Regions from separate parts of the Actinoplanes sp. NPDC023714 genome, predicted to be linked through region 2. Evidence: riboswitches for the same ligand, from Rfam matches in the RefSeq annotation. Region 2 holds a riboswitch; each other region holds the start of a gene.
The links. A riboswitch is a leader RNA that binds a small molecule or an ion and turns the genes downstream of it on or off. The one in region 2 is predicted to bind cyclic di-AMP.
Positions count from the first base shown of each region.

Region 1 (10,201 bases), on a different contig from region 2:
CGCGGACCGTCCGCGACTCGTCCCTCTCCGCGTGCATCCAGGCGGTGCTCGCCGCCGAGACCGGGCACCTGGAGCTGGCGCACGACTATCTGGGCGAGGCCGCCCTGATGGACCTGCACGACCTGCACCAGAACGCCCGGGACGGCGTGCACGTGGCGTCGCTGGCCGGCACCTGGATCTCGCTGGTCGCCGGTCTGGGCGGCATGCGTGACTTCAACGGCCAGCTGAGCTTCGCGCCGCGGCTGCCCAGCCGGATCAACCACATGGAGTTCTCGCTGCTCTGGCGCGGCCTGCGGCTGCGGGTCAGCGTGACCGGCGACGAGGTGACGTACTCGCTGCGCAACGGTGGCGGCTCGGCCCGGCTCACGCTGCTGCACCACGGCAAGGAGGTCGAGGTCACCCAGGTCCGTCCGGTGACCATGGCGATCCCGCCGGCCGGCCACGTCGGCCCGGCGCCGGCCCAGCCGCACGGCCGGGCGCCGGTGCGCCGCGCCACGCACTGACCGCGGCACAGCGAAATGCCCCCGTCCTGATCGGACGGGGGCATTCTCGTCTCTGGCCGCGAGGAGCTTTCAGAGCATCGACACGTGTACGTGGTCGGTGTGGTCGCTGACGCCGTGGTAGGCCTTCCAGCCCGAGGCCGGGAACCAGATCTTCTTGTACCAGATGACGTAGTAGATGCCGAGCTTGTCGGCGTTCCGCACCAGGAACGCCATGAGGTCGTTGCCGTACTTCATCATCTTGTCGTTGTGCGCCGAGGAGAATCCGCTCTTCTGCAGCGACCAGTCACAGGCCCGGCCCTTGGGGTGCTCGAACGGCCCGCCGTCGCGGTGGCAGCCGACGAACATGTCGAAGCCGGCCTTCTTCACCTCTTTGTACATGTGCAGAGTGCGCTTGGTGACGCAGCCGTTCGTGGTCGGGTCGTTCTCGGTGCAGCCCTCCGCCGAGAAACCGCCACTGGAGTTGCGCGGAGCAGCGGCGGCGACCGGAGATTTGGCGACCACGAAACCTTCGGTGAGCGCGTCGCCACCGACCAGTTTCAGGGCTTTCTCCGCCGCGTCCTTCTGCTTCTTCATCAGCGCGGTGTTCTGCTTCTGCGCCTTGACCTCGGCGTCGAGCTTGGCCTTCTTCTCGGTGACCGTCGCGATAGCGTCGTTGAGCTCGCCGAGCTTCTCGTCGTGCAACTTGTTGATCTCTTCGAGGGAGATCGCCTTCTTCAGGAAGTCGTTCGACGAGCTGGCGCCGAGCAGGAAGCCGACGGCGCTCAGGTTGCCGGTGACGTACTGCTCGCGGGCGATCGAGTTGACCTCGGGGATCAGCTCGTCGCGCCGCTTCTCCGCCGCCTTGATCTCGACGTTGAGCTTGGCCTGCGCCTTGGTGGACTTCGTCACGGCCGCCTTGGCGGTCACGTAACGGCGGTTCGAGGCCTCGATCACATCGGAGAGCAAGGCGTCGTCATCGTCCTCCTTGGCGGTCGAGGACGAGCCGCTCGGCTCCGCGGACGCCGGGGTCACCGGCACCAGGAGCAGGGCCGTGGCGGCCACGAGCGGCGCCAGGGCAAGGGTCAGCCACCGGCGGGGACGTGCGGTCATCAACAGTTCCTTCCTTGTCACCGCCGACCGAGTTAGCTGACGGGTTCGGGACGGAAGAGATCCCTACCGCCCGAAGGCGGATTCACCCCACTGACCTGGTTCCCCGGCTCGTCTTCCGACGATTGGGCGGCGGCCTGCCGGCTCCTCGGGGGCGGTGCCGTCCTGGCAGGACCGGCGCCGAGTTTACCTGAGGAATGGCGTTGCTTCAGGACCGCGGAACGGTCAAAACTGTTACCGCACAACGACTTTCCGTAATCATCTCACCTCGCGTGGCCACACCATTGCGCACCGTACGAGAACTGTCGATCTGTCGATTGAGTGGGTATGGTCGGACGCGGTTCCCACCCGGGGACCGCCGCCTAATCGCCCCCTGCGGCGAGCCGGGGAACCACATATTCCTCGGGGTGAATCCGCAACCGCGGTAGGGATTTCCTTCGTCCCGAACCCGTCAGCTAACTCGGTCGGCGGCCGACGGAAGGAATTTACCTGTGCAGCGAAAGACTGCGCGGCGGATGGCGGCTGTCATGGGGCTGCTGCTCGCCGTGTGCGGGCTGGCGGTCGTGGCGTCCCCGGCGAGCGCGGCCCCCGGCGACAACGGTGACGACGGCGAGGGCGGCTCGAAGTCTCTCGTCGAGCAGCTCGAGGACGCCTCCCGCGGTTACGTCGAGGCGAAGGCGAAGCTGAAGACGTCCAAGCAGAAGCAGACCGAGCTGACCGCGACCCTGAAGAAGCTGGACGAGCAGGTCGGCCCGCAGCAGGCGGCGCTCGACGAGATCGCCGCCCAGGCCTACACCTCGGGCCGGCTCGGCGGGATGTCCGCTCTGGTCAACGCGAGCGACACCGGCAGCTTCATCGACCGGACCATGATCCTGTCGACAGTCGCGGCTGACCAGAACAAGGCGATCGAGGATCTCAAGACGACCCTCGACGCGCAGCGCAAGGCGAAGCTCGCCATCGACGCCACCGTGAAGGACCAGCAGAAGCAGGTCAACGTGATGGCGAAGAAGAAGCTCCAGGCCGAGACGGCGCTGAAGAAGGCGAACCAGGGCGCGGACGCCTCCTCGTCGAGCGACGGCGGCGGCAGCGCCAAGGCCGACCCGGCGCCGAGCGGTTCCGGCTCCGGCTGCTCCGTGAACGACCCGACCAGCGGCGGCTGCATCACCCCGCGCATGTCGCACGCCCTGAAGCAGGCCCAGAGCGACGGCTTCACGCGTTACGTGCACTGCTTCCGCGAGCAGAACAGCGGTGAGCACCCGAAGGGCCGGGCCTGTGACTTCGCGGCCGACAAGAACGGCTTCGGCGGGGACGCGACCGGGGCGAGCAAGACGTACGGCACCAACCTGGCGAACTACTTCATCAACAACGCGGACGCGCTCGACGTGCTCTACGTGATCTGGTACCGCCGGATCTGGCTGCCGAGCAGTGGCTGGAAGTCCTACAGCGGCGCGGGCGGCGACCCATCCAGCGATCACACGAACCACGTGCATCTGTCGGTGCGCTAGAGCAGAAGTGCGCTGAGACGGGAAAGGGCGGGCCTCGCGGCCCGCCCTTTTTTCACTTCCGCATGTACGCCTCGTACTCGCGCATGACCTCGTCGGTCGGGCCGTCCGCGCGGATCAGCCCCGACTCCAGCCAGATGCACCTGTCGCAGGTGTCCCGGATCGACTGCTCGCTGTGGCTGACCAGGAAGACCGTTCCGGCCTCGGCCCGCAGCTCACGCACCCGCTGCTCGCTGCGCCGGCGGAACTTGGCGTCACCGGTCGCCAGCGCCTCGTCGATCAGCAGCACGTCGTGCTTCTTCGCCGCCGCGATCGAGAACTTCAGCCGGGCCGCCATGCCGGAGGAGTACGTCCGCATCGGGTACGACGAGAAGTCGCCGCGCTCGTTGATGCCGGAGAACTCGATGATCTCGTCCTTCTTGGCCTTCACCTCGGCCGGCGACATGCCCATGGCGAGGCAGCCGAGCTCGACGTTGCGCTCGCCGGGCAGTTCGTTCATGAGGGCCGCGTTCACGCCGAGCAGCGAGGGCTGGCCGGCCGCGTAGATCGCGCCCTTGGAGACCGGCAGCAGGCCGGCGACCGCGCGGAGCAGCGTGGACTTGCCCGAGCCGTTGCTGCCGATCAGGCCGATGGCCTCGCCCTTGTACGCCGTGAAGCTCACGCCCTTGACGGCGTGCACCTCCTTGACGTTGGCGGCCTTCGTGTTGGTGACCAGGCGCTTGAAGCTGGCGAGCGGGCTGCCGCTGCCCGGCGAGGCCGAGCTGTGCACCTTGTAGATGATGTGGGCGTTGTCCGCGATGACGGTCGGGACGAGCTCGTTGTCAGCCACGGCCGTAGCCCTTCTCTCCGCGCCAGAAGTAGACGTATCCGCCGATGCCGACGACCGCGCTCCAGGCCAGTGCCTGGATCCACAGCATGGTCGGCGTGCCGGCCAGCGTGACGTTCTCCAGCAGCGCGTGGCGGAACAGCTCGATGAAGATGAGCATCGGGTTCGCCTCGACGAGGGCGAGCTGCCAGCCGTCCAGCTTCTCGGTGAACAGGGTCACCGGGTAGAGCACGGCCGAGCCGTACATCCAGAAGCGCATGATGAACGGGATCAGCTGCTTGATGTCGCGGTTCTTGGAGCCGTACCGCGCCATGAACATGGCCAGGCCGGTGTTGAAGAGCGACTGGAGCGCCAGCAGCGGGAGCAGCAGCAGCCACTCGACCGTGATCGGCTCGCCGGTGATCAGGACGATGCCCATCAGCACCAGCAGGGCCACCATGAAGTTGCGGATCTCGACGAGGGCGGCCGAGAGCGGCAGGCTGGCCCGCGGGAAGTGCAGCGCCCGGATCAGGCCCAGGTTGCCGGTGATCGCGTTGATCCCGGTCTGCACGATCGACTGCGTGAACTGGAACACGAACACGCCGATGCAGAGGTACGCCGGGAAGTTGTCGATGCCCTTGCTGGTCCCGATGATCACACCGAAGATCAGGTAGTAGACCGCGGCGTTGATGATCGGCGTGAGGACCTGCCACACCGTGCCGAGCTTGGTGCTGCCGAGCGAGGACGACATCTTCGCGCTGGCGTGCGACTGGATGAAGTGCCGGTACGAGAGGAGCTGACGCGTGTATTCGGGCAGGCTGGGAAGCCGCCCGGACGCCGTCAGACCGTGCCGGCGAGCGAGCTCCTTGGGCGAGAGCTCGGTGCCGGTCTCGGCGACCGCCGTCTCTGGCATGGGATGGTGCTCCGATCTAGTCGGCCCGGCGGAGGCGGGGGGCTCCGGTGGCTTGCGCGAGGACACAGCTGACAAGCATGACAGGCGTTCACCGTCTCCGTTGGAACGGGTTCGTATCGACGTGGCTGTGACGGTAGCTGACCAAACGGCGGAACGCAACCGTTACGTCGTAGCGCTATAGTGACTCTGTGGCGACAGTTAAGCGCGCACCAGCCGGAGCGGCGGTGCTCCGAGGCGACATCACCGTTGCTATCCGCAACGCGGTGATGAACGAGTTGGCGGAAGTCGGCTACGGCCGATTGTCCATCGAGGCGGTGGCCCGCCGTGCGGGGGTCGGCAAGACCGCGATCTACCGGCGATGGAGCAACAAGCTCGAGATGGTCATGGAGATCGTCTCGGACGTCGCCGAGCGCAAGGTGCCGCTCCCGGACACCGGGAGCTTCGCCGGCGACCTCGAGCTGCTCATGATGATCGTGAGCCGGGCGCTCCAGCACCGGATCGCGTCCCAGATCATCCCCGACCTGATGGCGGAGGCGGCCCGCAACCCGCAGATCGCCGAGACCCTGCAGCGGGCGCTCCGCACGCACCAGCAGGCTCTCGCCGAGAAGCTGGTGGGTCAGGCGGTCACCCGCGGCGAACTTCCCGAGGGCACCGACCCGGGCCTGGCCGTCGACATGATGCTCGGCCCGCTCTACTGGCGCCTGGCGATCGCCCGGGAGCCGATCGGGGACGACTACCTGGAACAGCTCGCGAAGGCCGTCACCGGCGCACTGAAGGCCGCCGCGTAACCAACCGGATCGCAACCGGGGATTGGCTGGTCCGCGCCGCGCCGCGGCCGAAGGAAGGGGTCGACCCGACCGACGTCCGAAAGCCGTGCCGATGACCTCCCCCTGCGAGCCCCGCGTCGACTTCACCGTGCTCGACGCCGCCGCCCTCCTCGCCATCGCCATGGGCGGCGCCTCCGACCTGACCGCGCGCCCGTCCGGCACCGCCCCGAAGGTGGTGACGGGCGCCGCGGTGGTCGGCGCCTGGCGCAGCGCCGACGGCGTGGTCCAGCTGCGCCTGCACACCGACGGCACGTACGCCGGCGAGGTCGCCGGGCGCCGTCAGGCGGCCCGCGGCACCTACGACATCGACGGCGCCGACGTGGTGCTGCACGACGAGTCGGGCATCAACACCCCGGTGCACGTCCACGACGGTGAGCTCGAGATGGCCGGTCACCGCCTGCTACCGATCTGCGCCTAAGAACGCCGGCTCCGCCGTCGATCAGTAGGGGACATCGACCTGGGGGACGGATGCGCAAGATCAAGCTGGCCATGGCTCTGACCGCACTGCCGCTGCTGCTCGGCGGGTGCTCCGCGCTCGGCCTCGGCGGCGACTCGCCGGGCGCCACCGCGACGGCGCCGGTGGAGAGCGAGGACTGGATGCGCCTGGCGGCCGGCGACCCCACCCCGAGCCCGGTGCCGACGCGTGGCAAGGCCGTCGCGACGGCCGACCCGACGGTCTCCGCGCCGGCGCCGGACCCCAGCTGCACGAAGATCTGGCCGCGGACCGAGCCGGTGCTCATCCCGGTCGAGGTGACGCCCGGCGCGGGCTCGCTCAAGGTCGAGTGGCCCACCCAGTACAGCTCGGACTACCGGGTCGCGGCCGTGCCGCAGGAGCTGGTCAGCGGCCCGCAGCCGGAGCCGGTGTGGAAGGCGGTCGCGCCCGGCACCGGTTGCACGGTCAGCACCACGCTCACCGGGCTCACGCCGGGTGCGGCGTACATCGTCTGGCTCGACGCGCCGAACACCGGCTACAACGTCGACGGGTCCCGGCACCTCTACAGCGGCCGTTCCGGGGTCGTCTACCCGGAGTGATCCGGGTTCACCACTCGGCGCCGGCCCGCTCCACGGTCAGCACCTCGAGGCCGGCGGGGCCGAGCCGGTACTTCGTCATGGTGGTGAGCGCCGGGCCGTAGACGTGCACGCTGACCGCCGGCCGGGTGGAGAGGTTCGTCATCCGGTGCACGTGGTGCCCGCCGAACCGGCGGCCCGCGCCCTCGCCGAGCTCGCGCGAGGCGACCCGGGCGCCGCCGGGGCCGTTCGCCACGGTGTCCTCGACGAGGGTGCCCCGGAAGACGTGGAAGGCGCCGGCCGACCCGCCGTGGTCGTGGATCTCGGTGCCCTGCCCGGGCAGCCAGGTGAGCAGCCATACCTCGTAGTCGTCGGCGACCGCGAGCCGGTGGTACCACCGCTCGGCCGGGTCGAAGCGGGGCGCCACCGGCCACCGCTCGGGCGAGGCCGCGTAGTGCTGCGCGACGGCGAGATGGTCGAGACGGACTCCGACGGCGGTCATCGACGTTCTCCTTCTCATATATACTCCATTGGTCTAGTAGGTTTTACCACATGACTCGCGGCCTTGGTCCGGAGACGTCCAAACCGTGATCCAGAAAGAGGCTTCTGCGTCTTTGCCTCTTTCTCGAACTGGTGCGAAAAACTTCGTACCGCGACGAGGTGAATACGCTCTGTCGAGAGTTGTGGGCGTTCTGTCACCAGAACGGCCTACCCCTACCGTCTGAACGACGGAATTGCTGCTCAGAGCGGTCCCCGCTGCATCGAGATGGCTATATGGTGAGCTGCGCCAGCCCCCCCGATGAACGAGGACGGACACGTGTTGAAGTCACGCCGCGGTCTGCTCGCGGCCGGTCTCACCGCCGCGGTGATCGGCACGATCGGTGTCGTCTCGACGCTCAGCGCCGGGGCGGAACAGATCCCCGGCGCGACCGCGTCCACGGCGGCCACCGCGGAGGCGGACGCCGGCGAGCCGCTCCTGACCCCGCCCACCAAGCTGCCCTGGGGCGAGCGCCCGCGCAGCATCCGGACCGGGCGGGACGGCGCCAGCAGCCGGTCGCTCAAGGCGTCCGGCCTGATCGCCGCGGCGCCCGACCAGGCGAGCGAGGAGCAGGCCGAGGACGAGGCGCCGAAGGGCCGCACGTCGCGCACCACGTTCGTGAAGTCGGAGCGGACCGAGATCCTCCCGCCCGACCCGCCGCCCACCGCCACGGCGAGCCCGACCGGGTCCAAGCCGACGGTCAACTACCTCTACAGCGTGGGCACCCAGGCGGTCGTCTCCGACGGGGCGTACGCGAACCTGACCATCAGCAAGCCGAAGCTGGCGAAGGAGGACTACCACTCGCTCGCCGAGCTCGCCGTGCAGTCCGCCGACGGCCAGCAGATCGTCGAGGTCGGCTGGACCGTCGACCGCCTGGTGAACGGCGACGACGATCCGCACCTCTTCGTCTACCACTGGATCGACCGGAAGACGACCTGCTACAACACCTGCGGCTTCGTGCAGTACAGCAAGAACATCGCCCCCGGCGACGTGCTGGCGCAGGACAAGGCCGCGCGGTTCGGCATCCAGTTCTTCAACGGCGCGTGGTGGGTGGCGTTCGACAGCGAGTGGGTCGGCTACTTCCCCGGCCAGCTGTGGGACGACAAGTTCACCAAGACCGGCCTCGTGCAGGTCTTCGGCGAGGTCGCGGCGTCCAGCCCGACGCCGTGCACCGAGATGGGCAACGGCCTGGCCGCCGACGACGCCAAGGCGGCCCGGGTCGGCAGCGTGTCCTACCTGAACGGTCCGGCCGTCGACATGAACCCGCGCGCCACCAGCGAGGTCTACGCGGTGTCCCGGATGAGCGCCCGCACCTTCCGCTACGGCGGCCCCGGAGCCTGCTGACGACAAGCACGGCGTGATGCCCGGTCCCTCGCAAGAGGACCGGGCATCAATCTTTTCGGGGCAGCCGTGAACCGGGCCGCGTGCCACGATGTACATCCGGGTGGCCGGGCGGAACCCGAGGGGAGCTGGCGCCGATGAAGCGACGGGTCAACCCCGACGAGCAGCTGATGACCGCGCTCTACACCGAGCACTACTCAGTCCTGATCAACTTCGTGTCCCGGTACGTCTCGGACCGGCACAAAGCTGAGGACCTGGTGCAGGAGACACTGTTACGGGCCTGGAAGCACATCGACCACCTCGACCCGGAACCGGGCCGGACCAGGTCGTACCTGCTCACCATCGCCCGGAACGTGGTGACCAACGCCTGGCGCGCCGAACAGCGCCGGCCGCGGCTGGTCGCCGACGAGAACGCGGTCAACTCGGTGCCGTCGGCGGACAACGTCGATCAGATGGTGGAAGGCTGGCTGGTGGCGGAGGCGCTGGAGCGTCTGTCGCCGGAACACCGGGCGGTCATCCAGGCGATGTACTACGAGGGGCAGAGCGTGGCCGACGCGTCACGGAAACTGTCGGTGCCCGAGGGCACCGTCAAATCGCGCGCGTACTACGCGGTCCGCGCGCTGCGCACCGTCTTCGAGGAGATGGGGATGTTGCGATGAGCGACCTCGACGAACACGGCAGCCTGCACAGGCTGCTCGGCGGATATCTCCTCGGCGGTCTCGACGAGGCCGACACCGATCGCCTCGACGAGCATCTGCGGGACTGCGCGGACTGCCGCGCGGAGCTGGACAGGCTGGCCCCCGTACCCGAAATGCTCCAACATCTGCCGGACGCGCGGCACCTGAGTGGTGGCGCACCGCTCGCGGTGAGTCCGGCCGCCCGGCCGAGCCCGCAGAACATCGAGGGCCTGCTCGGCAAGATGCGCGCCGAGAAGCACAAGGAGGTCCGGACCAACCGGGTCCGCTGGCTGGCCGCGGCCGCCGTCGTGCTGATCGCGGCCGCCGCGATCGGCTACGGGATCTTCACGAACAACGCGGCGCCGCAGGGCTGGCCCGAGGCCATCCCGAGCGCCGAGCTGGTCACGTCGCAGTTCGAGGCGGCGTCCGGCAGCAGCCTGACCGGTTCCGCGGCGGTCACCCAGAAGAGCTGGGGGGTCGCCGTGGCGCTCGACGTGGCGCGGATGAGCGGTGAGGCGCCGTTCCTCTGCCTGGTGCGCAACAAGGCGGGCGCGACCGAGCAGGCGGCGGTCTGGGGCGACACCCCGGACGGCAAGGCCAAGGTGAGCGGGGCGAGCTCGTTCACGGTCAACGACGTCGACGCGATCCTGATCACCGACAAGAACGGCAAACTGATCGGTACGGCGCCACTGACCTAGGCGATGCGGCGGAGCCGGGCCGGCTGCTCCTCGATCCGGAACGACCGGGATGCCGCCAGCGCCGCCGCCCTGGCCGCCGCCGTGGAGCGCAGCGCCGAAGCCGGCGACAGCCGCGTCATGGCCTCCAGCCGGGCCGCCAGCTCGGCCCGGCTGAACGGCTTGACCAGGTAGTCGTCGGCTCCCGCGCACAGCGCCGTCATCACCTGGCCACGCTGCGCGTCCGCGCTGACCATCATGATCGGCAGGAATTCGGTACGCGGGTCCGCCCGCAACCGCCGGCACAGGTCGAGGCCCGATTCGCCG
Region 1 covers NZ_JBFAAR010000012.1:49,012-59,212, reverse strand. The annotation lists gene AB0G10_RS37080 (glycoside hydrolase family 65 protein) at 1-503, shown strand, start outside; gene AB0G10_RS37075 (hypothetical protein) at 573-1,592, opposite strand; cyclic di-AMP (ydaO/yuaA leader) riboswitch at 1,597-1,731, opposite strand; cyclic di-AMP (ydaO/yuaA leader) riboswitch at 1,939-2,075, shown strand; gene AB0G10_RS37070 (hypothetical protein) at 2,081-3,094, shown strand; gene AB0G10_RS37065 (ABC transporter ATP-binding protein) at 3,147-3,920, opposite strand; gene AB0G10_RS37060 (ABC transporter permease) at 3,913-4,809, opposite strand; gene AB0G10_RS37055 (TetR/AcrR family transcriptional regulator) at 4,998-5,597, shown strand; gene AB0G10_RS37050 (Atu4866 domain-containing protein) at 5,689-6,054, shown strand; gene AB0G10_RS37045 (hypothetical protein) at 6,105-6,668, shown strand; gene AB0G10_RS37040 (cysteine dioxygenase family protein) at 6,676-7,146, opposite strand; gene AB0G10_RS37035 (neprosin family prolyl endopeptidase) at 7,462-8,526, shown strand; gene AB0G10_RS37030 (sigma-70 family RNA polymerase sigma factor) at 8,661-9,182, shown strand; gene AB0G10_RS37025 (zf-HC2 domain-containing protein) at 9,179-9,898, shown strand; gene AB0G10_RS37020 (response regulator transcription factor) at 9,895-10,201, opposite strand, start outside.
Region 1: another riboswitch for cyclic di-AMP. It lies ahead of AB0G10_RS37070 (hypothetical protein); the one in region 2 lies ahead of AB0G10_RS30110 (transglycosylase family protein).

Region 2 (10,201 bases):
TGGTCCGGGCGTCGGGCACGTCGACGGGCGTCTCGGCATGTGCCTGCTCCGCCGCACGGCGCTTCAGGGATCGGTACGTCTGCCGCGCCCCGTTCGCGATGATCACATGCAGCCAGGTGCTGAACCTGGATCGGCCCTGGAAGCTGCCGATGTTGCGGGCCACCTGGAGCAGGACGTCCTGGCAGGCCTCCTCGGCGTCCTGGTAGCAGGGCAGGAACCGGGCACAGCGGCGCAGCACGCCCGGCTGGATCAGTGCCAGGAGCGTCTCCAGAGCGGCCCGATCGCCCGCGGCCGCGCGGACCGCCAGTTGTTCCTGCTCCTCGTCGCGTGCGCCCATGCCCTTCTCCCCGGTAGACGGTGACCGTGCCTTTTCGCCGGTAGCCGATGCCCCTGCTTATCGCCGGAAGCCGGCGTTAGCCGGGAGCCGGCTTGGCCGGCCGCTCGCTTTGGCCGGCCGCTGGCTTTGACCGGCCGCTCGCTTTGGCCGGCCGCTGGCTTTTCGCCGGTGGGCGGTGCCCGTGCCTTTCGCGCCGATGATCGGCGCCCATAATACGGGCGTGTCCCTACCCACCATGATCGGCCGATACCGCGTGCTCCGGCGCCTCGGCGCCGGCGCCTTCGCGACGGTGTGGCTCGCCGAGGACGACGTCCTCGACTCCCTGGTCGCGATCAAGGTGCTGGCCGACAACTGGGCACACCACCCGGACGTCCGCGCCCGCTTCGAGCAGGAGGCCCAGGTCCTGCGCCGGGCCGACTCCGAGCGGCTGGTCCGGGTGCACGACTTCGGCGAGCTGCCGGACGGCCGGCCCTACCAGGTCATGACGTACGCGGCCGGCGGCACCCTGGCCGACCGCCTCGAGTCCGGCCCGCTGCCGATCGGCACCACCGTGCGGATCGCCACCGACATCGCGGAGGCCGTCACGGTCCTCCACCAGTCGGGTGTGCTGCACCGCGACCTCAAGCCGTCCAATGTGCTCTTCGACACGGTCCGCGGTGTCGAACGGGTGCTCGTCGCCGACCTCGGCCTCGCCAAGTCGATCGCGCAGGCCTCCGGCTTCACGGTGGCGGCCGGCACTCCCGGTTACATGGCGCCCGAACAGCGCCTGCCCGGCGGCGGCCTGGACGAGCGCGCCGACGTGCACGCGATCGGCGCGATGACGTATCAGATGCTGACCGGCCGAACCCCGGCACTGCGTGCCCCGATCACGCCGTCGAAGCTGCGCCCCGGCATCCCGCGCCAGCTCGATCGCGTCGTGATGCGGGCGATCGACGCCGACCGTTCCCGCCGGTTCCCGACCGCCGCCGCGTTCGCGGCCGCCCTCGACGTGCCGCCCAAGACCCGCCGGATCCGGCACGCCTCCTGGGTGGTGCTGCCGCTCGCCGCCCTCACCACGACGGCCGGCGCCACCGTGCCCGGCGGCACCCCGCCCGGCTGGGTACGCGTCGCCGACCGCACCGGAACGATCTCCGTGTCCGTTCCGGAACAGTGGGCCCTCCAGTTGCGCGACAGTGGATGGGAGACCCCGGCCGGGGAACGTCCCGGCCTCCGCGTCTCCGCCGACCTCGCCGACAGCGACGCACCCGGCGTCTTCGCAGGCCTCTTCACCGAGTCGGCAGGTCCCACACCCCCGTCGCATGGGAACTGCACACGCCTGCCCGAACGCCGGGTGGTCGCTGCCGGCCGTACCGGGGTCGCACAACGCTGGACCGGATGCGAGGCGGCCTACACCGAGGTCCTCCTCGACGGCGTCTACCTGCAGATCACACAGGTGGACGGAACCGACCGCACCGATGACGTACTGCGAACCCTCCGGCTCGATCACTCGTAGCAGTCCTGCTCCCGCAGCTGGAGCTGCAGGTAGCTGACCTCCCCGTCGGTGATCGAGATGTTGTAGTACGCCTTGCCGTTGCCGGGCACCTTCGCCCAGCCGCGCCCGGTCAGGCCCTCGTCCGTGAGGCTGCGCCAGTCCGGGTATGCGCTCTTGACCGCCTTGGCCGTGCTGCCGAGCTCGATTCCCTCCGGCGTGGCCAGCCCGGCGTAGGCGGTGATCGACGCGATGCCGAGCTCCGTAGAGAGGAAGACGGGCGCCTCGTCCTCGGTCACGTAGTCGGCGTTGCACCTGTCGTTGCGCTCTCCGAGATCCACTGTGGTCACCAGGCCTGTGGCCTCGGCCCGGGCGGCGGTCATGCCGAGCTTGAGCTTGCCGAGGCCGGCAGGCCCGAGGGTCGCTCTTGCAGCCGACTTCGCGCTCGCATTCGACGATGGCGACTTATCCGTATTTGTCGCCCGCATCGCACTCGCCGTCGCACTCGCGGTCGCACTCGCGGTCGCACTCGCCTCGCCCGGCTGGACCACACCAACCGGCGCGGCCTGGCCGTCGAGCCGTTCCGGGCCGCCACACCCGCTCGCCAGCGCAGAGATCGCCACAATCCCGGCGATGGGAGCCCTGCGTCGCATCACTCCGCCTCGTGGTTCTCGAAGTCAGCAGTCCTGTCACCAGGTGCGATGCGCGTGATCGGCCTCTGGTTCTGACATCGAGATAACGGAAGCATAACGAGCTGTTCGGCGCTCGCCAGCGCGTCCGCGATGGCATCCACGAGCCAGGAACCCGCAAGGCCGTGACCCTCATTCCCGAAGGTCACGGCCTTGATCGTTCCGGATCAGGCGGTGCTCGAACCCCTCAACCGCCCGTCATGCAGTCAACTTCTGTCAGCGCTCGCACCCGACCACGGTGTCGCGCTTGCCGGCGACGCACTCGTCGCCGCGCGGGCCGTTGGTACCGCCGTCGAGGCGGTCGGCCACGTCGGGCCGGTCGGCGCCCTCGAGCCAGTCGTCACCGGCGCCGCCGTAGACCTTGTCCCGGCCGTCGTCGCCGAACAGCCAGTCGTCGCCCGCGCCGCCGTAGACGACGTCGTCGCCGATGTAGGCCTGGATCGTGTTGCTCGCCGCGTTTCCGGTGAGCCGGTCGTTGCCCGACCCGGCGGCGATGTTCTCGACATCGGCGCCGACCGTGTCGCCCTCGCCCCTCAGGCCGTCGTCACCCCGGGATCCGTCCAGGTCGACGGTGATGGACTTGGTGTAGGCGCCGTAGTTGACGTAGTCCGTCCCGGAACCGCCGAGCATGACGTCGGCGGCGGTGCCCTCGGTGTATTCGTCTCCCGTCAGGGAGTCGTTGCCGGAGCCACCGTCGAGGTAGTCCCGCCCCTGGTACCCGTCCAGGTTGTCGGATCCGGCCTCGCCGTAGATCTTGTCGTTGCCTTCCTCACCGAACAGGTAGTCGGTGCCGTCGCCGCCGCGCAGCGTGTCGTTCCCGGCCCAGCCGTGGATGGTGTCGTTGCCGGTCCCGCCGTAGATCGTGTCGTTGCCGAAGCGGCCGTCGATGTAGTCGTTCCCGGTGCCGCCGGACAGCCGGTCGCCGAGCGATCCTCCGGTCAGGCGGTCGTTGCCGGTGCCGGCGTCGGCGGTCATCCGCACACCGGTCTTGTTGGTGATCGAGTCGTTGCGGTCGTAGGTGTAGACCCGCACCCGCGTCGGCGACTTCGACAGGCTGCAGCGGACCTTCGTCTTGTCACCCTTGACCTTCTTGCAGCCCTTGCCGGCCTTGACCGCGACCCGATCGTCGATCGTGACGGTCCGGCCGGACCGCGTGACGACCACCTTGTTCTTCGCGCCGGTCGCCGCCTTGTATTCCACGGTGGTCTTGCCGACGACCGCCACGACCCCGGCGGAGGCCGCTTGGGCGGGCGCCGCGATCAGACCGGCGGACACCGTCGCGAGCAGGGTGACGCCGGCACGGGCCAGCCAGGCAGAAAGTGTCATGTGAATCCTCCCCCGGACCCGGCGGGTTGATCACCGCGCAGGGAGCATGATCATAGAACGGTACCGTTTCGACGTCGAGATGCCCTGACGACGCCAGCGGTGCTCGCTCATGGCGGCGGGAAGGTCGGGTAACATGACGCTTCGCGCCCTCGTAGCTCAGGGGATAGAGCATCGGTTTCCTAAACCGTGTGTCGTAGGTTCGATTCCTACCGGGGGCACCACTTTCCTCTGCCGCCCTCCCGGCCCATCCGGGAGGGGACTGTTCTTCGGCGTACCTCTCTATGGTTTTGTCAAAAGACGGCCCGGCAATGGCGCAGAAACGCTGCCAGGGCCGGGCTGCTGCGGTCCTGCCAGACCAATGCCAGCAGCGCGGGTATCTCGATGCCGTCGATCGGAATCGCGGTCAGGTCGGGATAGGCGGCGGCCATCGACTCGCTGAGGACCGCCACGCCGAGCCCGCGGCGAGCCAGGCCGGCGACGGTGTCCGGCGAGGTGGCCGCGAGAGCGACGGAAAGATCAACACCCAGCGCGGCGCGGGCTTGATCGAGCACGTCACGGATGCCGGTTCCCACCGGCAGCGAAATGATCGGGTACGAGGGCAGCGCGGTCACCGGGAGGCGTGCCCGGCCCGCTATCTCCTGGCCGAGGAGCGCGCTGTCCGGCGGGACGAGCGCGACGAGCCGTTCGCTGACTATCACGTGGCTCGCGAGGTGCTCGGGAGGCTCACCTGCCAGCCCGGCCAGCGCCAAATCTAGGTCGCCGGAACGAACGCCGGCCACGAGTTCGCCGGAATTCGCCTCCACCAGTTCGACGTCGATGTCGGGATGTTCGCGATGGAAGGCTGCGAAAGCATCGAAAAAGGGCGCCACCTCGCATCCGATCACCATGCCGATCCGGAGGCGCCCTCTGACCAGCCCGTACACGTCATCGATCGCATCGCGCAGATCGGCTGCGGCGTCGAGTGCCGCGCGGGCGTGCCGCAGTGCCGCCTCACCCGCGTCGGTGAGGCGCGCGACGCGGCCCGAACGGTCGAAGAGCTGGGCGCCGAGCTCGTGCTCCAACGCCTTTATCTGTGCGCTCACGCCCGACTGGGTGATGTGCACCCGCTCCGCGGCGCGGGTGAAGTTGGCCGTCTCGGCGACCGCCACGAAGTACTCGAGCTGACGCAAGTCCATGAGTCATTCTACTGATTGCCAGAAGAACTATGCGTTGGACTTGTGGCGTGCCCTGCGGAACGCTGAAGCCATGACCGAGCAAGCGCACCGACCCGAAGACCTGACCAGGCTGTTCGTCGAGCGTGCAAACGCGAAGGACGCCGACGGCCTGGCTCTCTTATATGAGGAGGATGCAGTGATGGCATACCCGCCGGGCGGCCAGACGCGTGGCCGCGAGGCGATCCGCAAACTATGGGCCGAGTTGCTGCCCCACATGCCCGAGTTCGAGCCCGAGCCGCCGCTTCCGACGCTGATCAGTGGCGACCTGGCTCTCACGTCCACGCCGCCGAGCGACGGTTCGGGCGCGCGGGCTCAGGTCGCACGACGACAGCCCGACGGTACCTGGTTGCGCGTGCTCGACCAGCCGGAGTTCCGGCGACCCGAGTGACCGACCGTCCGGGCGCCCCGAGCGGGACGCCCGGAGTCTCCTTCGCCCGCTCCTAAAGCCTGATCCGCTGACCGACGTAGACGCGGTGAGGGTTACGGAGGACGTCGTCGTTGGCGCGGTAAAGAGCACGCCACCCACCGGCGATGTCGTGCCGGTCGGCGATGCGCGCGAGAGTGTCGCCCCTGCGGATGACATAGGTGCGCGTGGCCGACCGCGAGTTGACCGAAGCGCTCTCCAGAGCTGCGCTACGGCCGGCTGCGGTGCGAACCGTGCGAGCAGCGGTGGAGCGCGCCGCACGGGCCGGAGACTTACGAACCGCTTTGCGGCTCACCTTGACGTTCGCTCGCTTGCCGCAGTGCGGCCAAGCGCCGATTCCCTGTCCACGCAACACACGCTCGGCCACACGGATCTGCTCGACCTTCGTGGCCTGATTCGCGGTCCGGGCGTAACGCGTACCGCCGTAGGCACGCCACGTGCTGCGGCTGAACTGGAGGCCGCCGTAATACCCGTTTCCCGTGTTGATGCGCCAGTTGCCCCCGGACTCGCAGTGGGCGACGGCGTCCCAGTTCACGTCGGCCGGCACGGCCTGCGCAGGCGCGGCGGCGCCCAGCAGGCCCACCGAACCGACGAGACCAGCGACGGCTAGACCGAACGCCAGGTTGACCTGCTTTCGGATTTGCACCATTTCAGTTGTCCTCCACGCCTGCGAGGTCAGCTGTCGGGTTCGGGCAGAGTGGCCCGGCCGCATTGGGCGGCTTCACCCCAAGACGCGTCAGCGCCGAGGAACTCTTGGGTCCCCCGCTCCATGCCTTGAGTTGTGATCCGTGGTCGGCGGCAGGATTCGGCGTTCCGGCCACGGTGCCCGCTCCTGGCGGGCTGCCGACTGAATGTCAACGAACCGATGGCGCGCTACGCCTGGAACCGGTCCGGTGCTGCTGTTAACCCAAATTAGCCCTTTGATCCGAGCTTGTATGGATAACTCGTCAGATTTTCGCCAACCCGCCTACCAGGAGGTTCGCTATGTGCTGCGCACTCTCCACCGAGGGTGCACAATCGGCAGCCATGACCGATCAAGCGCGCGAGTTCGACGTGATCGTCTATGGCGCCACGGGTTTTGTCGGTGTCCTCGTCGCACGGCACCTCGCCGGATTCGCGCCGGCGGGCACACGGATCGCCCTGGCCGGACGGTCGCCGGAGAAACTGGAAGCAGTCCGTCAGCGGCTGAAGGTCGACTGGCCACTCGTGGTCGCCGACGCCACCGACGCTGCTGCGCTCGACACGATGGCCGCTTCGACGCGGGTGGTCATCACGACAGCCGGGCCATATGCGAAGTACGGCCGGGTTCTCGCCCATTCCTGCGCCAAAGCCGGGACGGACTATGTCGACCTGACCGGCGAGGTGCTGTTCGCCCGGGACAGCATCGACGAGAACCACGAGCTCGCCCGCAGTACGGGTGCGCGGATCGTGCACTCCTGCGGATTCGACTCGATTCCCTCCGACATCGGCGTCCACGTGCTGCATTCGCAGGTACAGGCCGACGAGGCGGGCGAGCTGACCGACACGACGTTGGTGGTGACCAGCCTGCGTGGCGGGGTGAGCGGCGGCACGATCGACTCGATGCGGTACCAGGTTGACGTGATGAGCAAGGACCGCGGACTTCGGCGGATCGGGGCCAGCCCCTACTCGCTGAGCCCGGATCGGCAGGCCGAACCCGATCTCGGCCGGCAGGAGGACATGGTCACCATGCCCGCCTCCGAAGTGGATCCCTCGCTGCGCGGACACCTGGCGCCGTTCGTGATGGCGTCATACAACACGCGCGTGGTGCGGCGCAGCAATGCGTTGCGCGGCTGGGCGTACGGCCGGCGGTTCCGGTACCGCGAGGCGATGAGCGTCGGCACCTCGCCGCTCTCCCCCGTGCTGGCGATCGGCACGAAGGTCGCGCTCGGCGGGCTGTTTGTCGGCCTGGCGGTGCCGCCGGTCCGCTACGTCCTGGACCGGGTCCTCCCGAAACCCGGCACCGGGCCGAGCGAGCAGAGACAGAAGTCCGGGCACTTCACGATGGACGTCTTCACCACGACGACGACCGGTACGCGATACACGGCACGATTCCGGGCGAAGGGCGACCCGGGCTACGCGGCGACAGCGGTGATGCTCGGCGAGGCCGCGCTCGCCCTGGCGCTGGACAGAGAGAAGCTGCCGAAGTCTGAGGGCGGGGTGCTGACCCCGGCCACAGGCATCGGCGACGCGCTGGTGGACCGGCTCCGGACCGCCGGCATGGAGATCACGGCACGAAAGCTCTGAGCACGGAGCCGGATTGCCGCAAAGCAGGAGTTGCGGTCGCTGAGACAGCGACGGATCAAAAGTTCACAGCGGATTGCGGGCTATCACGTCGAACACGTGCCAGTGCTTGGGGCCGCTGAAGGCGGGACCGGGGGCGTCTTCCTCGTGCCAGTGTTCGACCTCGAGTCCGGTCAGCAGGGCTCGCAGATCGCCCTCTGACAGGAAGGTCATGGTGGGATCGCCGGACCACGAGTCGCGTTCGCCGAAGAGGTTCACGGCCAGGCGGGCGCCGGGTCGCAGGGCGGCGCGCACGAGGGTCCACAGGCGATCGAAGGAGGTACGCGTTTGGTAGGGCAAGGAGTATCCGGCGTAGATCAGGTCGGCGGCCGGCAGTTCTGACAGGTCCTCGAAGGCGCACACGCGCACGGTGAGCGCGGGGTGCCTGCCTCCGAGGGTGCGGAGGAGACGAAGTTCGGTTCCGGGCTCGCTGTCGTGGGCGAATACCCGCCAGCCGTCCGTGAGCAGGGCAGCGGTCTCCCGGCCGGCGCCACAGCCGAGATCGACAGCGACTCGCTTCCGTGGGCTGGCGCTCGGAACCGAGTCGGTCAGGGCCATGGCTTGGCGGCACAGTTCGCGTACTGGGCGAGTGGATTGGTTCGCGTTGTAGACGGCCCAGTGTCCGGGTGCGTGCCTCATGAGCTGATCATGCCGAAGCAGTACGACGCCGGAGGGCGCACCCATGGCCGGGCACGCCGGAACGATGTGAGCGCGGTGCCAGGGTGCTGGCGGCGTACGGATGAAGATCTGACAAAGGAGGGCATATCGTTATTGAGCGCTGGTCAAGAGCGGTATCGACATGCCGACTGGATATCGATCGCGACTAGCACCGACCGGGCCTTTGTGGGCAGGATTCGGAAGGTGACCGCCGACCCGTTGCCCTATCCGCTGAGGCTGACGGGAACCGGCATCGTCCTGCGCGAGTGGCGTCCGGACGACCTGGACGATCTCGTCGGCCTGCTGGATGAACCGGAGATCGCGCGGTGGACGCCGATGCCGTCACCATTCGACGCCGATGCGGGTCGCGCCTACCTGAAGCGGGCCCAGCAGGGACGCGCCAACGGCAGCCGGATTCAGCTCGCGATCACGACGGATGGTGGACGACCGGTCGGAGAGGTGCTGCTCTTCGCCGTGAACCCGGAGTTGCGGGAGGCGGAGCTCGGGTACCTGATCGGCCGGCCCTTTCGGCGGCGCGGGCTCGCGTCCGGAGCGCTGTCGATGCTGTCCGGCTATGCGTGCCACACGCTGCGGCTTCGCCGGCTGCTGTTGCGGATCGACCCGGCGAACGTGGCGAGCACGGCGGTGGCGCGGCGATGCGGGTACTGGTTGACCGGTGAACCGCCGATCCACCAGGAAGGACCCTATGGGCCCACCACGCTGGACACGTGGGAATACGTCGACGGGCGCTCCGGGACGCGGCAGGAACGGCTGAGAAATGTCGCAGCCCGGCGGTACGGTCGTCGCACCTGAGAAAAGGCAGGCAGCGCTCCGACGGTCGGTGAATGGAGAGGGCGCATGGTCAGTGTGGATCGTGCACGGGTTATGGCTTTCCGGGTGAGGGCGCTTGGACTGGACCGGCGCGTCGATGTCCAGCCTGCCGATTTGGGGGTGCTGGATCTCGGTGTTCAGCAGTACATGCCTGACTCCGCTGAGGTGGCGCTCACCGCTCGGACCAGTGCGGAGCCGGCCGACGAGCGTTTGATCGCGGTGTGGGCCGCACGCGGGGCGCCGCATCTACATCGACGTGAGGATCTGCTGGCGCTGAGTGGGCAGCTGTGGCCGCTCAGCGAGGAGGATGCCCGTTCGCGGATCAAGAGTGGGCAGATTCCGGATGGTGTTGCGCTCGGGATTCGGGCGTTCACGGCTACGGCCGAGGCGTTGCGTGAGGTGGTCACCGGTCCGATCGCCAGGGGCGCGGCCAGCACCGAGGTTAGTAGGCGGGTGCCCGTCGAATTGACGTACGAATGCAGGTCTTGCAAAGCGCGACATATCGCGGGCCATGTCTGGCAGCAAGCGGGTCTCGCCGGTGGTGTGCAGGTTCTGTCGCGGGGCAAGGATGCGCAGCTCGGCCCGATCGAGGATGCTCCGCCGGTGCCTGCCGTGAACGCGGGCATCGAGGGGATCATCGCGAACTACCTGCGGTTCCTCGGGCCGGCCGGGCCGGGCGAGGTGGCCAAGTATCTGGGTGGTTCCGCGGCTGAGATCCGCAAGGTGTGGCCGTCCGGTGATCTCGTGGAGGTCCGGGTCGACGGCCGGAAGGCTTGGCTGCCCGAGTCGGAGATGGCGGCGCTCGAGACAGCCGAGCCGGTCAAGGGTGTGCGCTGGCTGCCTGGCATGGACCCGTTGTTACAGGCGCGCGATCGTGACCTGCTGGTTCCGGACCGGGCCGCGCAGAAGGAGGTGTGGCGGGTCCTGGGCAATCCGGGCGTTCTGCTCGTCGAC
Region 2 covers NZ_JBFAAR010000008.1:33,939-44,139, reverse strand. The annotation lists gene AB0G10_RS30145 (RNA polymerase sigma factor) at 1-337, opposite strand, end outside; gene AB0G10_RS30140 (serine/threonine-protein kinase) at 558-1,829, shown strand; gene AB0G10_RS30135 (hypothetical protein) at 1,820-2,428, opposite strand; gene AB0G10_RS30130 (calcium-binding protein) at 2,711-3,820, opposite strand; tRNA gene AB0G10_RS30125 (tRNA-Arg) at 3,966-4,041, shown strand; gene AB0G10_RS30120 (LysR family transcriptional regulator) at 4,111-4,995, opposite strand; gene AB0G10_RS30115 (nuclear transport factor 2 family protein) at 5,066-5,422, shown strand; gene AB0G10_RS30110 (transglycosylase family protein) at 5,475-6,107, opposite strand; cyclic di-AMP (ydaO/yuaA leader) riboswitch at 6,108-6,279, opposite strand; gene AB0G10_RS30105 (saccharopine dehydrogenase NADP-binding domain-containing protein) at 6,485-7,723, shown strand; gene AB0G10_RS30100 (class I SAM-dependent methyltransferase) at 7,787-8,317, opposite strand; gene AB0G10_RS30095 (GNAT family N-acetyltransferase) at 8,621-9,229, shown strand; gene AB0G10_RS30090 (crosslink repair DNA glycosylase YcaQ family protein) at 9,275-10,201, shown strand, end outside.

Region 3 (10,201 bases), on a different contig from region 2:
TCAACCTGTTCGCGGCGCTCAGCGGCCAGCTCAACCAGAACGCCACCGTCAACATCATCAAGGTGCGGACGAACGAGCGGGAGCCGTTCTACTTGCGGTTCGCCGTGGCCGACATACTCAACGCCGACGGTTTCGGCAACACCTCGCCGCGCGGCCAGTCGCTGAACGAGGGCCTGCCCAACCCGGGCAACGCGGCGTCCACCGAGCGGGCGAACTACACCGAATACCAGGCCGAGATCGAGGTCGCCGACGCGCTGCGGCAGAACATGCTGCCGGTCTACACCTCCGCGACGGGCGTGCAGGGGCTCAAGGGCAACTGGTCGTACGACGCCGGTCAGCAGGTCATCTACTCCGGCCGCTCGACGACCGGCGACCAGAAATACACGGTCAGCTACCTGCGCCCGCGCTACACGGCGGCGCAGCTGCGGACCGCCGAGCCGCTGCCCGAGGACGACCCGCTGCGCCGGCAATACACGGCGGCACCGCAGGACGACGCCGTGCAGGCGAAGGTGGACGAGCTCGTCGAGGGCGAGGAAACCCAGTACGACAAGGTCCGGGCGATCTACGACTCGTTCTCCTCGAAGAACGGGTTCCGCTACAACCTCGCCACCCAGAACAGCGGCAACGCCTCGGAGATCGCGGCGTTCCTGGAGAACAAGGTCGGCTACTGCCAGCAGTACGCGGCCGCGATGGCGTGGATGGTGCGGGCCGCCGGGATCCCGGCCCGGGTGGCGTTCGGCTTCACCCGGGGCACCGCCCTCGACGACAACACCTACCAGATCACCAACCGGAACGCGCACGCCTGGACCGAGGTCTACCTCGACGGCTTCGGCTGGGTGCCGTTCGACGCCACCCCGGCGAGCAGCGTCACGGGTTCGGCTCGCTCCTCGTGGGCGCCGGACGTAGAGCGTCCCGAGCCGGAGCCGTCCAGCTCCACCGGCGCTGCCGTACCGGGGACCGGCTCGTCGGCCGCTCCGGGCCGCGCCGAGCGTCCCGAGCAGGCTAACGACGGCGCCACCTCCAGCATCGACGAGGGTGTCGTCCCGGACGACGGCTCGTGGATGCCGCTGTTCGTGGCGGCCGGCATCGCGCTGGTCCTGGCGATCCTGCTGATCCCGGCGTTCCTCCGGGTCCTGCTCCGCCGCCGGCGGCACGCCGCCACGGCGGGCGTCCCGGCCCCGGTCGTGACCACCACGCCCGGTGGTGGCGGGGCGATCAGTGACATCACGGTGACGACCGAGTCGGCCCGCGCCCGCGAGGACGCGCACGCCGCCTGGGACGAGCTGATCGACACGATGGTCGACTTCCGGGTGCCGGTGGACCCCACCGAGACCCCCCGGGTGACGACCCGCCGCCTGGTCAAGGACACCCTGCTCAACGGCGAATCGGCCGAGGCCGCGTCGCTGCTGGGCCGGGCCGAGGAGCGCGCCCGCTACGCCCGCCTGCCCCTCCAGGGCGCCGAGCTCACCGCGGCACTCCGCCAGGTCCGCGCCGGCCTGTCCGGCACCGCCTCGTTCCGCACCAGGGCGAGAGCGGCCCTCCTGCCCCCGTCGGTCCTGCTGAGCTGGCGTCTCGGCATCGCCGAGCAGTCAGCCCGAGCCGCCGAGGCAGCGACCCGCCTCCGCGACGCGGCGACCCGTTTCAGTCCGCGGAGGTTGCTCACCCGAGCCCGCTGACCGATGAACGGTCCGAGAGGGCGGGGCGCTGTTCCGGCGCCCCGCCCTCTCACCGTCTCCGAGTCGTGGGTGCCTCACCCGCAGCGCCGATCCGCGCCCGGTCAGCGAGCCACAACGGTGCGCCGACTGAGATCGACCATGCCGGCCGGTGCGATTGCGGTGATTTCGCGGCCGATCGGGGAGCGATCCCCGGCCGATCCAAGCCGCAGGAGCGTGAGCCGGCTGCAGCGCGTGGTTCACAAATCGGGCGCCGGACAGCAATGGGATACAGCTCGCCTCGCATACGCGAGAAGCCGGCAGATGTCGTCCCCGCCGGCTGCGCTTCACGGCTGTCTCGGTGCCCGTTTTGTCACGCTTATGTGCAGCCAGTCGGGGCTGGCTGTACGCCAGTGTCGGGTCGCCGCCCGTTTTGTCGCTCTGTGGTGCAGCCGAAGCGAATGGACGAGTCCGGCTGCGGCGTGTGGTTCACAAAACGGGCGCTGGACAGCCATGGTGTGCAGCCGGTGAAGGGGCCGCTCGGCGAAATGGATGGGTGACGGTGCTTGGAGCGCCACGAACCGCCGGGGCCGGCGGCTACGGGCGCCGGCGGAAGGTGGCCGCAGGTGTGGTGCGCCACGGGACGGGCGCTGATGCGGTCGGGGACGCGGTAGGTCGTACGGAAAAGGAGGGGTCAGGCCCGGCGCGCGGTGTATCGCCAGCGCAGCACGATCGCGGTCGAGATGGCGAAGCCGATGGCGGCGGGGGCCAGGGTGGCGGCGTTCATCGAGCCCGGGGAGGCCACGGCGGCGCCGATGACGGCGTAGGTGACCGTGGAGGGGATGGCGGCGATCGTGGTGCCGAGGAGGTAGCGCTTGCGGCAGACCGAGGTGGTGCCGTAGGCGTAGCCGACCAGGCCGAAGGGGGCCAGCGGGAGGAAGCGGACCAGGAGGACGGCGGCCAGGCCGCGGCGGTTGAGCCAGCCGTCGAGGCGGTCGAGCTTGCTGCCGGCGCGGGCCTTCAGGGCGCCGCGGCCGGCCCAGCGGCCCGCGTAGTAGGTGGCCGTCGCCGCGATGATGGCGGCGGCCAGGGCGGCGATCGCGCCCGTCGCGGCGCCCAGCAGGAGGCCGCAGAGGAGGGTGATCGCGGTACGGGGGACCAGCACCGAGAGGAGCAGGCCGCCCACCACCGCGACGGCGGCGGGGGCGACCGCACCCAGGGTCTCGACGCTCGCGCCGATCTCCCGCAGCGGGAGCGTGGCGGCGGCGATCGCGAGAGCGCCCACCACGGCGCCGAGGGAGCCGAAGCGGATGAGACGGCGCTTCCATGAGAAAGGAACGGCGTCCTGAGGGCGTGCAGCGATCAGGATGTCGGTCATGCAGGCGTACCGCCCCAACTGTCGTCGGTTCAGAACAAAGTCAAACTGCGCTCGCGGCCTCGAGCCGTTCCTGCCGGAGCCGGTCGGCCCAGGTGTCATCCAGGGGCGCAAGCCTATCCGCGCCCGTTGACCAGCGCAGTAGCAGATCGGCTATCGCTGGGTTGCGAGCGAGCGCCGGGCCGTGGGAGTACGTTCCGAGGATCTTCCCCGCCCACGCTCCCTCGGTCTGGCCGTCGTTGCCGATCCCGGCGGTGACCCGGGCCAGCGGCGCGGCGTGCGCGCCGAGATGGGTGCGCCCACCGTGGTTCTCGAACCCGGTCAGGGGCGGCAGCCCGAGCCGCGGGTCGATGTCACCGCGGATCTCTCCGACCGCCCGGGTGACGCCCCGGTCCGAGGTTATGTCGAGCAAACCGAGACCCTGACACTTCGCCCCTTTTGCGAAGAATGAGTGCCCGAAGAGCTGATATCCGGCGCAGATCGCGAGGACGGCCGCACCCTGATTGACCGCGCGGTGCAGACCGCCGTCGGTGATCAGGCGCTGCGCGGCGAGGGCCTGCGGGCCGTCCTCGCCGCCGCCGATCAGGTAGATGTCGGCAGTGGTCGGCATCTGCTGGTCGGAGCGGACCTCGTAGGTCTCCACCGGGATGCCGCGCGCGGCCGCCCGGTGGGCCAGGATCAGCAGGTTGCCCCGGTCGCCGTAGGTCGACAGCAGATCGGGGTAGATCCACACGATCCGGAGGCTCTCAGTTGACACGGTCCAACTCCGCTCGGATGTCCTGGAACGCCGTGTAGTTGGCGATCACTTCGAGACGGCCCGGCGGCACCGCCGCGAGCGCCTCGTCGAATCTCTGTACGTGCCGGAACGGCACCTGGTTCACCTGGAGCCGGACGGCCAGGTCGTAGGCGCGGTCGCCGGTGATCAGCACCGGGCGGTTGCGCAGCGGGGAGAAGTCGACGTCGTAGAGCCACGACGTGTCGAAGCCGTCGGGGTCCCGCGCGTTGATGGAGAGCAGTGTCGGCGCCTGCTCGGCCATGTCGAACGCCTCCAGCCAGCTGGCCGGGTTCTTGGCGAGCAGCAGCCGGATGTTGCGGCCGTCCCGGTCGACCTGCGCGTAGCGGCCGGCGATCGAGGTGACCCGGGCGAGCCGGGGGAGTGCCTCGATCGGGCGGACGCCGAACTCGGCCGCGACGGCGAGCGCGGTCGCCGCGTTCCCGATGTTGACCTTGCCGGGCAGCTGGAGCTTCACGAGGTGCCAGTCGCCGCGCGGGTCGATGACGCCCTCGTCCTCGACCTGCCAGCCGGGCCGCGGGCGGCGCAGCGGGCAGCCGGTGCACCACCAGTCGCCGTTCTGCCGCTCGATCGGGTGGCCGCTCTCCGGGCAGACGAACGAGTCGTCCAGCCAGCGCTGGCCGGCGCTGAACCAGGTGGTCTGCGGGCTGCTGCTCGCGGCCCAGACGACCATCGGGTCGTCCGCGTTCGCCACGACTTTGATGCTCGGGTGGTTGGCGAGCGCCACCTTCCACAGCTGCGCCATCATCGCCACCTCCTTGGCCCGGTCCAGCTGGTCCCGGGAGAGGTTGAGCAGCGCCACCACCTTGGGCCTGGTGGCCTCGATGACCTGGGGGAGGTAGTGCTCGTCCACCTCCAGCACGGCGAACGGGGTGTGTCCCTCCTTCGCCAGCGCCGAGGTGTGGCCGGTCGGCATGTTGGCGCCGAACGAGTTGGTGGCGACCCGGCCGAGGACGCCGACGGCGGCCGCGGTGAGACGGGTCGTGGTGGTCTTGCCGTTGGTCCCGGAGACGAGCGCGACAGCGCGCCCGGACGAGAGGTGGGCCAGAAGGTCAGGGTCGATCTTGAGGCCGATCCAGCCGCCGATCACTGAACCGTCGCCGCGTCCCGCGGCCCTGGAGAGCGCCGCCGCGGTCTTCGACGCAGTGGTCGCGACCTTGGCGATGAGAGGCATCTTCCCGTCCGTCACGCCAGCGAGGGTACCGGACCGGAAGGTTACGTCGAGTTGCCGACCGGTCAAGATCACGTGCGCTCGGAGTTTGTGGTGCTCCCGACGTTTTGACCTAGGTGTGAGGTTGATCCTCCGGCAATTGTGTGTTCTGTTTCACCCGTAACTTTCGACCATGAGTGAGCACCCGGTTCCCCTCCGTGGTGGCAAATGTCTCCGGCCGGTAACAAACCGGACACCTACATTTGTGCCAATCACTCTGCGTGACTTTTTCGGCGCTAACGATCATGCGGAACGTCAGGTACCAAGGTTGGGCCGGGCACAACCGCCCGGCTCGCACCGGACGGCTCACGCCGAGCCCTGCCCCGGGTTGGACGGTGCGACCACTGCTCCATCGGTTCAACCACAAAGGCATTCGGGGGCAGGGACGGGGGAACCATTTCCGGCCGGTACCGCTCAACATCGGCCTCGGGGTGAAGTCGCCTCCCGCGACCGGGCACACCTTCCCGCCCGAACCCGACAGCTAACCTCGCAGGCGTGCCGGAGGGAATTCTCTACCGTGCACGAACACAGTTCGCGCCGTGGCCGCCGCATGTCTTCTCGCGGCGCCGGCACTGTCGCACTGTCTCTGGGTCTCTGCCTCTGCGCCGGCCAGCTGGTCGCCACCGCGTCCCCCGCGGCCGCGGCTGCCAGCACCGCGCCGGTCGTGAAGACGGTCGCCGCCACTCAGGCGGCCGCCACGGTGAAGCCCAAGCTGACCGCCAAGGCCAGCACCCGGAAGCTCCCCTGGGGCTCCACCCTCAAGGTGACCGCCAAGGTCATCGACCCGCGCACCGGCAAGGTCGCCAAGGGCACGGTCCGGCTCCAGGGCCTGGTCGGCGGCAAGTGGCGGACGTGGGACACGGCGACCTCCAAGAGCGGTGCCGTGTCGCTCACGTACAAGCCGAAGAACACGTACTACGTCCGCACGCTCTTCACCGGCTCCGGCTACAGCAGCGCCTCCACCGGCAAGGTGAAGATCACGGTCAAGGCCAGCGGTGCCAAGATCCTCGCCGAGGCCAAGAAGCACAAGGGCTCGCTCTACAAGTACGGCGCGGCCGGCCCCAAGCGCTTCGACTGCTCGGGCTTCACCAAGTACGTCTACAAGAAGGCGGCGGGCAAGAAGCTGCCGCACAAGGCGAACTCGCAGCAGAAGTACGGCACCAAGGTCGCCAAGAGCAAGAAGAAGGTCGGCGACCTGATCGTGTTCCGCAACGGGTCGTACGGCTACCACGCCGGGATCTACGCCGGCAACGGCTACATCTACGACTCGCCGCACACCGGCGCCCGCGTCGGCAAGCACAAGATCTGGAGCAAGAACTACGTCGTGCGGCGTCTCGTCGCCTAGTAGTAGGTAGTAAGTAAGGAAGAGCCGGGCGGCGTGGTGGCGCCGGCTGGAGTTCGAACGCCTTGTGGGGTGTGACCCGATCGCCTGGGTCACGCCCCACAGGCGTTTCTTCAGGACCTTCTTCTGTACGACCTACCGCGTCCCCGACCGCATCAGCGCCCGTCCCGTGGCGCACCACACCTGCGGCCACGTTCCCCCGGCGCGACCCGCCGCCGGCCCCGGCGTGCCCTCACCCTCCCAGCCTCCCGCCCCCGGCGGGCCCGCGCCCTCCCGGCTGCCCGCCCGCGGCGTGCCCGACCTCCCGGCTGCCCGCCCGCGGCGTGCCCGCCCTCCCGGCCGCCCGCCCGCGGCGGGCCCCACCTTCCGGCCCGGCGGCCCGCTTCACCCCACCGGAGGGCTCCACTTCGCTCCACCGGGCGCCTCCACTTCCCTCCACGGGGAGCGAAACGGGAGGGCTCCCACAGTGTGAACGCGGAGTTATCGGACTCGCTGGGGTCGATGTCGGAAACCAGACGTCGTCGATCATGGTCTGGCCCTCCACTCCGGCCCACCGCCTGTGAACTGGGGATTCGTCCGCGAAAAGGCCTCGCGAGCGGCTCCATTCGGGTTGCAGGTGGAGGGAAGTGGAGTAGAGTGGGGCGCAGTGGCAGGACCGAGGAACCGAACCGGGACTGCCGGCCCGAGTTGACAGGCGAGACCGTTCCACCGCGAAGGAACGCGACGCCACGGCAAGGGGGGTTGGCCGATGTTCCTCGGCACGCATACCCCGCGCCTGGACGAGAAGGGCCGGCTGATCCTCCCGGCGAAGTTCCGTGACGAGCTGGCGGGAGGTGTCGTGATCACGAAAGGGCAGGAGCGCTGTCTCTACGTGTTCCCGATGCCGGAGTTCCAGCGGCTCGCCGGTCAGCTGCGTGAGGCGCCGGTGACGAACAAGGCCGCCCGGGCATACAGCCGGGTGTTCTTCGCCAGCGCCCACGACGAGGTTCCCGACAAGCAAGGCCGGGTGACGATCCCGGCGCACTTGCGGGAATACGCGAGCCTCGGCCGCGACCTCGTGGTGATCGGCGCCAGCACCAGGGTCGAGATCTGGGACAAGCAGTCCTGGGACGACTACCTCACGGCGAGCGAGGAAGAGTTCGCCGACATCGAGGAGGGGGTGCTGCCCGGCGGACTGTAGGCGTGGCACCTCGGTGGGCCGCACCACGGCCCGGACGCCACTGCCGCCGTACTGCGAGATCTCCAGCCGCTCCCGCTCCTGGCGCCTCTTCCCCGGCGCCAGGCGCGTGTCCGGGCCGGCCACGCCGGCGCCGGGCAGAGCGGATGGGGATCTGGCGGTACGGACAGGCGGCCGGGCCGAAATCGTCGGCCGAGTAAGGGAAACACCGTAGGTGAGACACGTGAATGGGCAGGCTATGGGGGTCGTCATGGGGGAGCCGCGGGGCACGCATGTGCCGGTGCTGCTCGAGCGCTGTCTCGAGCTGCTCGCTCCCGGGCTGGCGCTCCCGGGCGCCGTTCACGTCGACTTCACGCTGGGTCTGGGCGGGCACGCCGAGGCGGTTCTCGAGCGGTTCCCGGACGTCGTCCTGATCGGGCTCGACCGGGACACCGAGGCGCTCGCTCACGCGCGGCACCGGCTCACCCGCTTCGCGGACCGGACACATCTGGTGCACGCCGTCTACGACGAACTGCCGCGGGTGCTCGGCGAGCTGAGCATCCCGGCGATCCACAGCGGGCTCTTCGACCTGGGCGTCTCCTCGTTGCAGCTGGACGAGGCGGACCGCGGGTTCGCGTACTCGCAGGACGCTCCCCTGGACATGCGGATGGACCAGTCCCGGGGCGTGACCGCGGAAGAGGTCGTGAACGGCTACGAGCCGGGCGAGCTGGTCCGGATCCTGCGGCAGTACGGCGAGGAGAAGTTCGCGCCCCGGGTCGTGCAGGCGATCGTGCGGGAGCGGGCGAAAGCGCGGATCACGTCGACCGCACGGCTGGCTGAACTGATCAAGGAAGCGATCCCGGCCGCCGCGCGCCGAACGGGTGGAAATCCCGCAAAAAGGACGTTCCAGGCACTACGCATTGAGGTCAACGCCGAACTGGACGCTCTCGAGGGTGCGGTTCCGGCTGCTTTGGACGTGTTGGCGCCCAAGGGGCGGCTTGTGGTGATGAGTTATCAATCACTGGAGGACAAAATCGTGAAGCGTGCCCTCGCCGCGAGGGCACGTAGCACCGGGCCGATCGACCTGCCGGTCGAGCTTCCCGGCACCGGGCCGACGCTGCGGCTGCTCACCAGGGGGTCCGAGCTGCCGAGCGAGGCGGAGGTGGCGGAGAACCCGAGGGCGGCCTCGGTGAAGTTGCGAGCGGTGGAACGGATCGACGAGCAGGAGCAGGGACCGAAGTACAACCAGGCACCGAGGACCGGCCGCGAACGGCCTCGGATGGCTGGACCGACCCGCGGCGGAGGCGAGAAGTAACAGGCCTCCCCGCGGCGGACGACAGAAGTAACCCCGCGAGGCTGGGCCGACCCGCGGCGGAAAACAGAAGTAACCCCGCGAGTCAACGCACGGGGGACAGGGGCGGTTACGCCCGGGGGCGAACCATGAGGGGGAGGGATGGACATGAGCGAGCGATTCGACGCGCCGCGGTCGGGGGGCCGGTCGGCGCCTCGTGAGGCGACGGGCACTGGCGCCCGGGGGGCGCGCCAGAGCTCCGGTCGTGCCGACACGCGCCGCTCAGGGATGCGGAGCGGCAGCGCGGAACCCCGGACCGGGACCGGCCGGGCCAAGCCGGGTGCGCCGGTCAAGCCGGGCGCCGATCCGGTACGCCGGAGCAACCGTGGCGCCGGAGCCGACGCCGACGGGACCGCCGCGCTCGCCCTCGAGGTCAGCGCCGTCCCGGCGGAAGCCCAGCCCGCGACCGCCCAGCCGGCCGGCCGCCCCCGCCTCTGGGTGGCGCCGCCGCTGCCGATGCGTGCCCCGCGCGCGACCTTCGCCGCCTCGGTGATCGCCGTGGTGCTGCTCGGCGTCCTCGGTGTCCTCCTGGTCAACACGAAGACGATGGAGCAGTCCTTCAAGCTCGACGCCCTGCAGAAGGAGCAGGCCGCGCTCGACAAGCAGCAGCAGGGCCTGGAGCAGCAGCTCATCCAGGCGTCCAACCCGGGCAACATCCACGCTGCGGCCCGCCGCCTCGGCCTCGTCATGGCCGAGAACCCGGCGATGATCCGGCTCCCGGACGGGAAGATCAGCCGGATCCCCACGCCGGGCCGGGGCCAGCCGGGCGTGACCGCCCAGGGCGGCCTCAAGCCGGGCACCGCCACCGCGGGCGCCGGGCAGTAGCGCCATGTCGCCGCGAGACGACGAGACACCGCGCCGGGGTACTCAGCCCCGGCGCGGTTCGTCACGTGACCTCCCCGCCGAGGAGCCCGAGGAGAACCCGGGGCGCCGGGGCCGTTCCAGCATCGGCGACGCCCGGGCCTACACGCCCCGCGGCCGGACCGTGGCCGAGCGGGGGCGGTTGCCGCGTTCCGGCCGCACCTCCGACCCGTTCCGGCCGGCCCTGCAGGTCCTGGACGGCGGCGAGACCCCGCCACGGGCCCGCGGGCGGGGCCGGGAGCAGGCCGAGAAGGACGAGGCGGCGACTCCGGCGACTCCGGCCCGCCGGCCCGAGAAGGACCGGGAACGGGCCGCTCCCCGGGCGAAGGAGAAGGAACGGGCCACCCCCCGGGTGAAGGAGAAGGAGACCCGCGGCCGCGAGAGCGGTGCGATCCCTCGTACCCGGCAGGATCGTGCCGACCGCGAGCGGGAGGCCGGACGCTCGGCCGGACCACGACGCA
Region 3 covers NZ_JBFAAR010000004.1:236,868-247,068, forward strand. The annotation lists gene AB0G10_RS20425 (DUF3488 and transglutaminase-like domain-containing protein) at 1-1,676, shown strand, start outside; gene AB0G10_RS20430 (VTT domain-containing protein) at 2,347-3,030, opposite strand; gene AB0G10_RS20435 (glutamine amidotransferase) at 3,071-3,784, opposite strand; gene AB0G10_RS20440 (MurT ligase domain-containing protein) at 3,774-4,994, opposite strand; cyclic di-AMP (ydaO/yuaA leader) riboswitch at 5,374-5,541, shown strand; gene AB0G10_RS20445 (NlpC/P60 family protein) at 5,581-6,375, shown strand; gene mraZ (division/cell wall cluster transcriptional repressor MraZ) at 7,121-7,552, shown strand; gene rsmH (16S rRNA (cytosine(1402)-N(4))-methyltransferase RsmH) at 7,788-8,843, shown strand; gene AB0G10_RS20460 (hypothetical protein) at 9,108-9,704, shown strand; gene AB0G10_RS20465 (penicillin-binding transpeptidase domain-containing protein) at 9,709-10,201, shown strand, end outside.
Region 3: another riboswitch for cyclic di-AMP. It lies ahead of AB0G10_RS20445 (NlpC/P60 family protein); the one in region 2 lies ahead of AB0G10_RS30110 (transglycosylase family protein).